3 regions of the Methylobacter sp. sgz302048 genome follow, and region 3 is predicted to be linked to each of the others. Evidence: riboswitches for the same ligand, from Rfam matches in the RefSeq annotation. Region 3 holds a riboswitch; each other region holds the start of a gene.
The links. A riboswitch is a leader RNA that binds a small molecule or an ion and turns the genes downstream of it on or off. The one in region 3 is predicted to bind cobalamin.
Positions count from the first base shown of each region.

Region 1: another riboswitch for cobalamin. It lies ahead of ACTNE6_RS05810 (TonB-dependent receptor); the one in region 3 lies ahead of ACTNE6_RS12820 (TonB-dependent receptor domain-containing protein).
Region 2: another riboswitch for cobalamin. It lies ahead of ACTNE6_RS05815 (CbtB domain-containing protein); the one in region 3 lies ahead of ACTNE6_RS12820 (TonB-dependent receptor domain-containing protein).

Region 1 is NZ_CP197401.1:1,204,704-1,206,905, forward strand. It holds partial or broken gene ACTNE6_RS05805 (transposase) at 1-461, shown strand, start outside; cobalamin riboswitch at 655-862, shown strand; gene ACTNE6_RS05810 (TonB-dependent receptor) at 1,114-2,202, shown strand, end outside.
Region 2 is NZ_CP197401.1:1,207,304-1,209,505, reverse strand. It holds gene ACTNE6_RS05820 (CbtA family protein) at 1-678, opposite strand, end outside; gene ACTNE6_RS05815 (CbtB domain-containing protein) at 686-865, opposite strand; cobalamin riboswitch at 976-1,193, opposite strand; gene ACTNE6_RS05810 (TonB-dependent receptor) at 1,578-2,202, opposite strand, start outside.
Region 3 is NZ_CP197401.1:2,811,885-2,814,086, forward strand. It holds gene ACTNE6_RS12815 (hypothetical protein) at 1-278, opposite strand, end outside; cobalamin riboswitch at 592-798, shown strand; gene ACTNE6_RS12820 (TonB-dependent receptor domain-containing protein) at 904-2,202, shown strand, end outside.

The DNA.
Region 1 (2,202 bases), 1.6 Mb from region 3:
AAAGAAGCTGTACTATTATGGCGTTCGGGTGCATGTCATAGGGCGCCGTCAGTCGGGCTCATTGCCAATACCTGGATATATCGGTGTGACGGGCGCCAGCGACCATGAGGGCAAGATATTTGATCAGATTCGTCCGTACTTGCACAACAATGAACTGTATGGCGATAAAGCTTATCAACGGCCCGATGCCGAAGCCGTCAGGCAAGCCCAGAACCTGGCTGTCCTGATATCGGTTAAAAAAACAACAAAGGCAACGCTATCTGGAACCCCTGGATCAATGGCTGCCCACCGCGGTTTCTCGCGTTCGGCAACGGATTGAAGCCTTATTTGCCTGGATTGAAGCAAAAACAGGCATTGAATGTGCCAGTAAAGTGCGTTCTTACAATGGACTGATGGTGCATGTCTTCGGCAAACTTGCGGCGGCTCTGTTTTTCTGGAATTTTTTACAAATTAGCTCTTAATTCACATTTAAGTTGTGCCACTGGATGATCAAAAAACTCCACAGTTATCTGCTCTGATTCATGCAGTGGCAACCTGTGACTACTGAGACGTTACATGGACAACGCCATGACATGGACAAGTTGTCGAGAATTGTCATTGCTTTTGACATCAAGCACTACGCCGGAAATTTGCTTTATCTCTATTACCTCTTATAATTGCCGCCTGCTTTCAGGTTCTGTCAGGTTTTTTATCTGACGATTAAACGGGAAGTCGGTCAGGTCAAACCAAAGCCGACGCTGCCCCCGCAACGGTAGATAAGTAAAAGAATCGTCAAAATGCCACTGTGCTATGCATGGGAAGGTGACGATTCAGGCTTCCGCCACTTATAAGCCCGGAGACCGGCCCGAAAGTTTGATTCGATGCAGCGGAGGGCTGTCAGCGAAAATGGCAGTGCAGCTTCGCGTTTGCGTCCTCTCTCATTTTCTTTAGTCCTCTGTTGTGTACTACAACCTTTATGCGCGGGCGGCGCAGGGGACCAACATGCAAGAACTTATCTTCGGTAGCTTATTACTTACCGGTATTACTACCCGGTTACATACGCAGAAAACACCCAAAAATCCTCCCGATAGGATGGTTGTCATGTCCAGTTTGAAAGTCAGGACATGAGTTGTCATGTGTATTAAAAAACAAAACTCTAAAATCTGCCTGGCTATAGGTGGATTGTTGGGCCTGAGCTGCGCCATGGTTAACGCCGATCCTCAACCTGTGGAACTAAAGGAAATGGTCGTCGAAGCCGGGCGAGAAAATGATCTTATTGGCACGACTGGCTCAGCGTCGCAGGGCGAAGTCCGCCAGGCACAACTCGAATACCGCCCGATGTCCCGTAACGGCGAGCTCATGGAAGTAGTACCTGGGGCGTTAGCTAACCAGCACAGTGGTTCCGGCAAAGCCAATCAGTATTTCCTGCGCGGCTTCAATCTCGATCACGGTACGGATTTTACGACCTACGTCGACGGCATTCCCATGAACATGCCTACCCATGCCCATGGGCAGGGTTATATGGACATCAATAGCGTCATCCCGGAATTGGTAAAGAAGATTGAATACGGCAAAGGCCCGTATTATGCGGAAATCGGCGATTTTTCCTCAGCCGGTTATTCGAAAATATTCTCGATGGACCAATTGCCTACAGGCCTGTTGAAGTTTACTGGCGGCGAGTTCGGTTATTACCGTGCTTTAGTCGCTAATTCCAACCAAGTCGGCAGCGGCGATCTACTTTATGCTGGCGAGTTCAATTTCTATAACGGCGTCTGGCAGCAACCGGAGGATACAAAAAAATTTAACGGCATGCTGCGTTACTCGCTTGATAAAGGCAACTGGGGATTATCGGTTAACGGTAAGGGTTATACCAACAGCTGGACGGCAACCAACCAGATCCCTCAAGCCTTAATTGATAACGGCACGCTCGACCTTTACGGCACTATGGATCCCACGGATGGCGGCAAAACCAACCGCTACAGTTTTTCAACCAATCTCTGGAACAAAGGCGATAACTGGAAAAATGACGCCAATATCTATGCGCTGTACTACGATGTGGATTTATTCTCCAATCTCACTGGCTATTTAGACAACCCGGTCAACGGTGATCAGATACACCAGTTTGAACATCGGGTACAGGCGGGTGGCAATATCGAACATACCCGTTACAGCCAGCTGTCCGGTTTTGACATGGACAACACCGTGGGGCTTCAGCTTCGCCAT
Region 2 (2,202 bases), 1.6 Mb from region 3:
GCTTTTGTCTTGCAAACGGTTAAATATCAGTGCCGACAGCATGCCCAATGCCATCCAGAACACAGCATTACTGAGCGCACTGGCCCAGCGGAACTGGTTTTGTAACAACGCCGGCGCCAGGCTTTCAGCCATTTCAGGCTGCGGTGCGCCAAGCAGATGCGGTATCAGCAACAGCAGCAGGCCGGTCATCCGTAGCGGCCAGCGGCCTTGTAGAAAAATCAGCCCAAGCCCGCCCGCCGTAGCCAGCGCCGTGCCCAGCCACCAGTATTGCCTGAGCATCAGCGCTGCCGCTGTCGTGCCCGGCAAATCCGGCGGCAGGCCTATGGCCGGCGCGGCGAAAAATACCGCATAGCCGGCCAGCCCCCAGGCCAGGCCCTGCCATATGCCTGTTGGCTTGCGCAAAGCGTACAGCCCAGTCAGCATAAGCGCAAAACCGACGGCCATTACGACATTACTGCTTGCCGTCGAGAGTGTTCTCTGCCAGCCATCCTCCGGTTGCCAGGCCGTTTCATCGTGTACATGGATGGCGGTAGGCTCATGAAAAACCGCTTCAGCAGCTGTTTCATAAGTTTCCGCCTGCAGAATCAACGGCGTCACCCAAAAAATCTGTAGCAGGGATAGCAACAGTGCGGCCACGCTACCGGCCAGCGTAGCAGAGAATACGGTATGCTTGAACATGCCGACGCTAGTGGCAAGGAAAGCCGGTTGCGTGGCGGGTGTCGTGCGTGGCGTTATGTACTTCGGCCATTGAGGCAAAGCCGACGATCAGTAGCAGTGCAAAGCCTAGCATAATAGCGGACAAGGCAGGAATCAGGCGTGCAGCGGTTAAGCCGGAAGCGTGTCTGGAATGGGTTTCAACGAGCATGTCGGGTCTCCTGATTAAAGTAAGGGATTGGAGCGACCGCCATAAGGAAATACGAATGCGCAAATACAGCCATAGCTGCAGACTGGCATACGGCTCCCCTCCGGAGTCGGTATCCTTCATATGACCAGGCCGGTCTTCTGGCTTGCCGTCATCTGAATCATTCGCCTTCCCACACTGACCGCGCAGTGGCATATGAACGATTCATCAGGCTTACAGCAGCGGGGGCTGCGCCGGCTTTGACTGAGGCTAAACGCTCAACGCACCGGACTTCCCGTTTCACCCTGACGCACAAACCGCGCGCCAGGGCACCTAATCATTGAAGTCCAGTATAAACTAATTGGAGCGTTAATTGAATGTACTCCTTGCTTTTACTGTTGAAGCTGGGCTGCATTTATTACCTCGAAACGCTTAAGCCCATGCCGACAACTTATTAAGCCCAAATGAAATTCTGGTCTCAGATCACTTCCTGATAGCCGCAGTGCATATAAACTAACGTATTATCAAGCTCTTGAATAAAAGTAAAAGTTATAGGGTACGTGAAAAATGACAGAGTTGAATGCTTTGCCCAGTTTCTGCATAGGCAAAGCGGACACTGCTATGAGCTAATACGGGGATTATTGAATAGCTATTCCCAACCTAATAAGAGACATTCCCGTGAGTGTTGTTATGTCAAACGTTTGACTGGTCATTTTGACTGGTCATTAAGCTTTTATTAGAAAGGGATCGTGACAGTTGCCCGAGCCATGCGCGGTTCAACGGGATGTTTCAGAATACCCGTCTGCGGCGAAGCACCAGCAGGATAGGCATATTGATAAGCGTAAGCAATATCGTTGGCGGTCGAATCGAAAATATTGAAGATATCGACTTCCAGTTTATATCTTTTTTGCTGGTAGCCCGCCCCTAAATTGACGATGCTGGTCGAATCGGACCAGAATGCACCGGAAGGGTCCAGCGGCATGTCATCAAAGTGGCGCAACCGTACCGTACCGAACAGGCCGTTAGGGGCAACCACTGTAGCACCCGCTGAGATAACTGTGCCGACGGAGTTTGGGATATAGTTGTTGGTTTCACCCTCTGGCATCGCCACATACCGTGCCGAACTAAAGGCAAAGTCCGCATCCAGCGTCAGCCAATCGGTCGGCTTATAGTCATTGGTCCATTCAACGCCGTATCGACGGGATTTCCCTTTGACTTCAGTGGTACCGGCATCGCCCGCAAACACCAGTTCCTGATCGCTCTCCAGCCACCAGAATGCCAGGGTGCTGTTCAAGCCTTTGATAAAGTTGCTGCGAATGCCTGTTTCAGCACCGCGGGACTGCGCTAGAGGCGAGATCCTG
Region 3 (2,202 bases):
TAGCCGCTCACCTTTAGAAATACTTGCACAGGACGAGAGCGAATTTTGATTACTTCGACTTTTTCTACTGTCGCCAATTGGGTTTCTGTCATGCCTGACAATGTCCAGGTACCGTCTTTTTCATTCCGTTGAAACCTGGCATCCCGATATTGCCCGACCTGCTCAGGCGTATCGACATGAGAGATTGCCAATGAATCGCCCTGCAACACGGGATTATCTGCTGCAAAGACGAGATGGATCGGTAGCAAAGCCGCGATTATGGCTAAATTTAGACGCATTATCTGCCTCCTGAAGTTTAAATTTGGATTGAATGAGGAATTTATAATATAGAGCATGCTAAAGCAGAGATATTTCAATCTATCTCAAACAGAATCTTATCCTTTATAGATTTCGATCAACAATGTAATTTTTCACAATAAGCAGTGTAATTTTTCACAATAAATACTGCGTTCCTTGAGCCTGATCATCAGACTTAGAAAATACGTAAACTACGGTCTGCTTCAAACCGGACCATTGCATACTCTCTCCAATACCAATTGCTTGAGGCATATGCAGTCAGCATTAATTTGCTTTATCCCTGTTACCCCTTATAATTGCCGCCTGCTTTCAGGTTCTGTCAGGTTTTTACCTGATGATTAAACGGGAAGTCGGTCAGGTCCTGCCAAAGCCGACGCTGCCCCCGCAACGGTAGATAAGTAAAAGAATCGTTAAAATGCCACTGTGTCATGCACGGGAAGGTGACGATTCAGGCCCATGCCACTTATAAGCCCGGAGACCGGCCCGAAAGTTTAATTCGGTACAGCGGAGGGCTGTCTACGAAAAAGACCGCACATCCCTGTCGTCTTCTTTTGTCCTCCGTTGTAATTACACACAACCTTGATGCGCGGGCGGCGCAGAGGACACATGCAAAAATTCATAGTCGGTTCATTAGTGCTGGCCGGTTTTAACAGCCCGTTACAGGCTCGGGAAACGCAGGCCGACAATTCACTCAATTTACCCGAAATGGTCATAACGGCCACACGAACGGAAACGCCGAAAGACCAGTTGGCGGCTGCATCAACAATTTATACGCGGACCGATATCGAACGTCTTCAATCCAAAACCCTGCCGGAATTATTAAGAAACACGACCGGCATCGATATGGCACAAAGCGGCTACGGCCAAAATACCAGCGTGTACATGCGCGGCACCAATTCCGATCATGTGCTGGTCCTGATCGACGGCATTAAAGTCGGCTCGGCAACTTTAGGCACGACACCGTTTCAGTTTATTCCCATCGACCAGATCGAACGCGTGGAGATCATCAAAGGGCCGCAATCGAGCCTGTACGGCTCGGAAGCGATAGGCGGCGTCATCCAGATTTTTACGCGCAAAGGCAGTCAGGAAGAAAAGCCCGGTTTCACGCTGGACGCCGGCGGCGGGTCATACGATACAATTAAGACTTCCGGCACGGTCAGCGGCAAATGGAAAAACAGCTGGTACAGCCTGGGCGCATCGCATTTCAACTCTCAGGGCTTTAATAACCGTGAACCGATTCCGGGGCGTTTCGGTTTCGATCAGCCCGACAAAGACGGCTACCGCAACACAGGCTTGAATGCGCGGCTTGGCCACCGCTTCGACAATAACGCCGAAGTAGAAGCGTTTTTCATGCGTGCCGAAGGCAAAAACGAATATGATGGCAACGCCCAGAATAAAACCAAATTCGTCGACCAGGTTGTCGGCGCCTCCGCCAGCATGGATTTTATGGAGGACTGGCGATCAACATTACGTTTAGGCCAAAGCCGCGATGACAGCGACCAGTTTGCGCCCGACGGTTCATTCACCAGCCGTTTCAACACGACGCGCTGGAACACCACCTGGCTGAATAATTTCACCTTATCTGATAACCATCAATTGATTGCCGGTACGGATTACCGCGTCGATGAAGTGGACAGCACAACGTCTTATAAGGAAAAGTCCCGTTATGATGTCGGCGTGTTCACGGAGTTGCACAGCCGCGTGCTGGATAATCACTTTGTCAATGCCTCGTTGCGCTGGGATGAAAATGAGGCTTTCGGCGATTATGTCACCGGCAATTTCGGCTGGCGCTATAACTCAGACTTCGGCATCAGCCCTTTTGCCAGCTTTGGCAATGCTTTCAAGGCGCCGACGTTCAACGATCTTTATTTTCCGAATTATGGCAATGCCAACCTGAAACCGGAA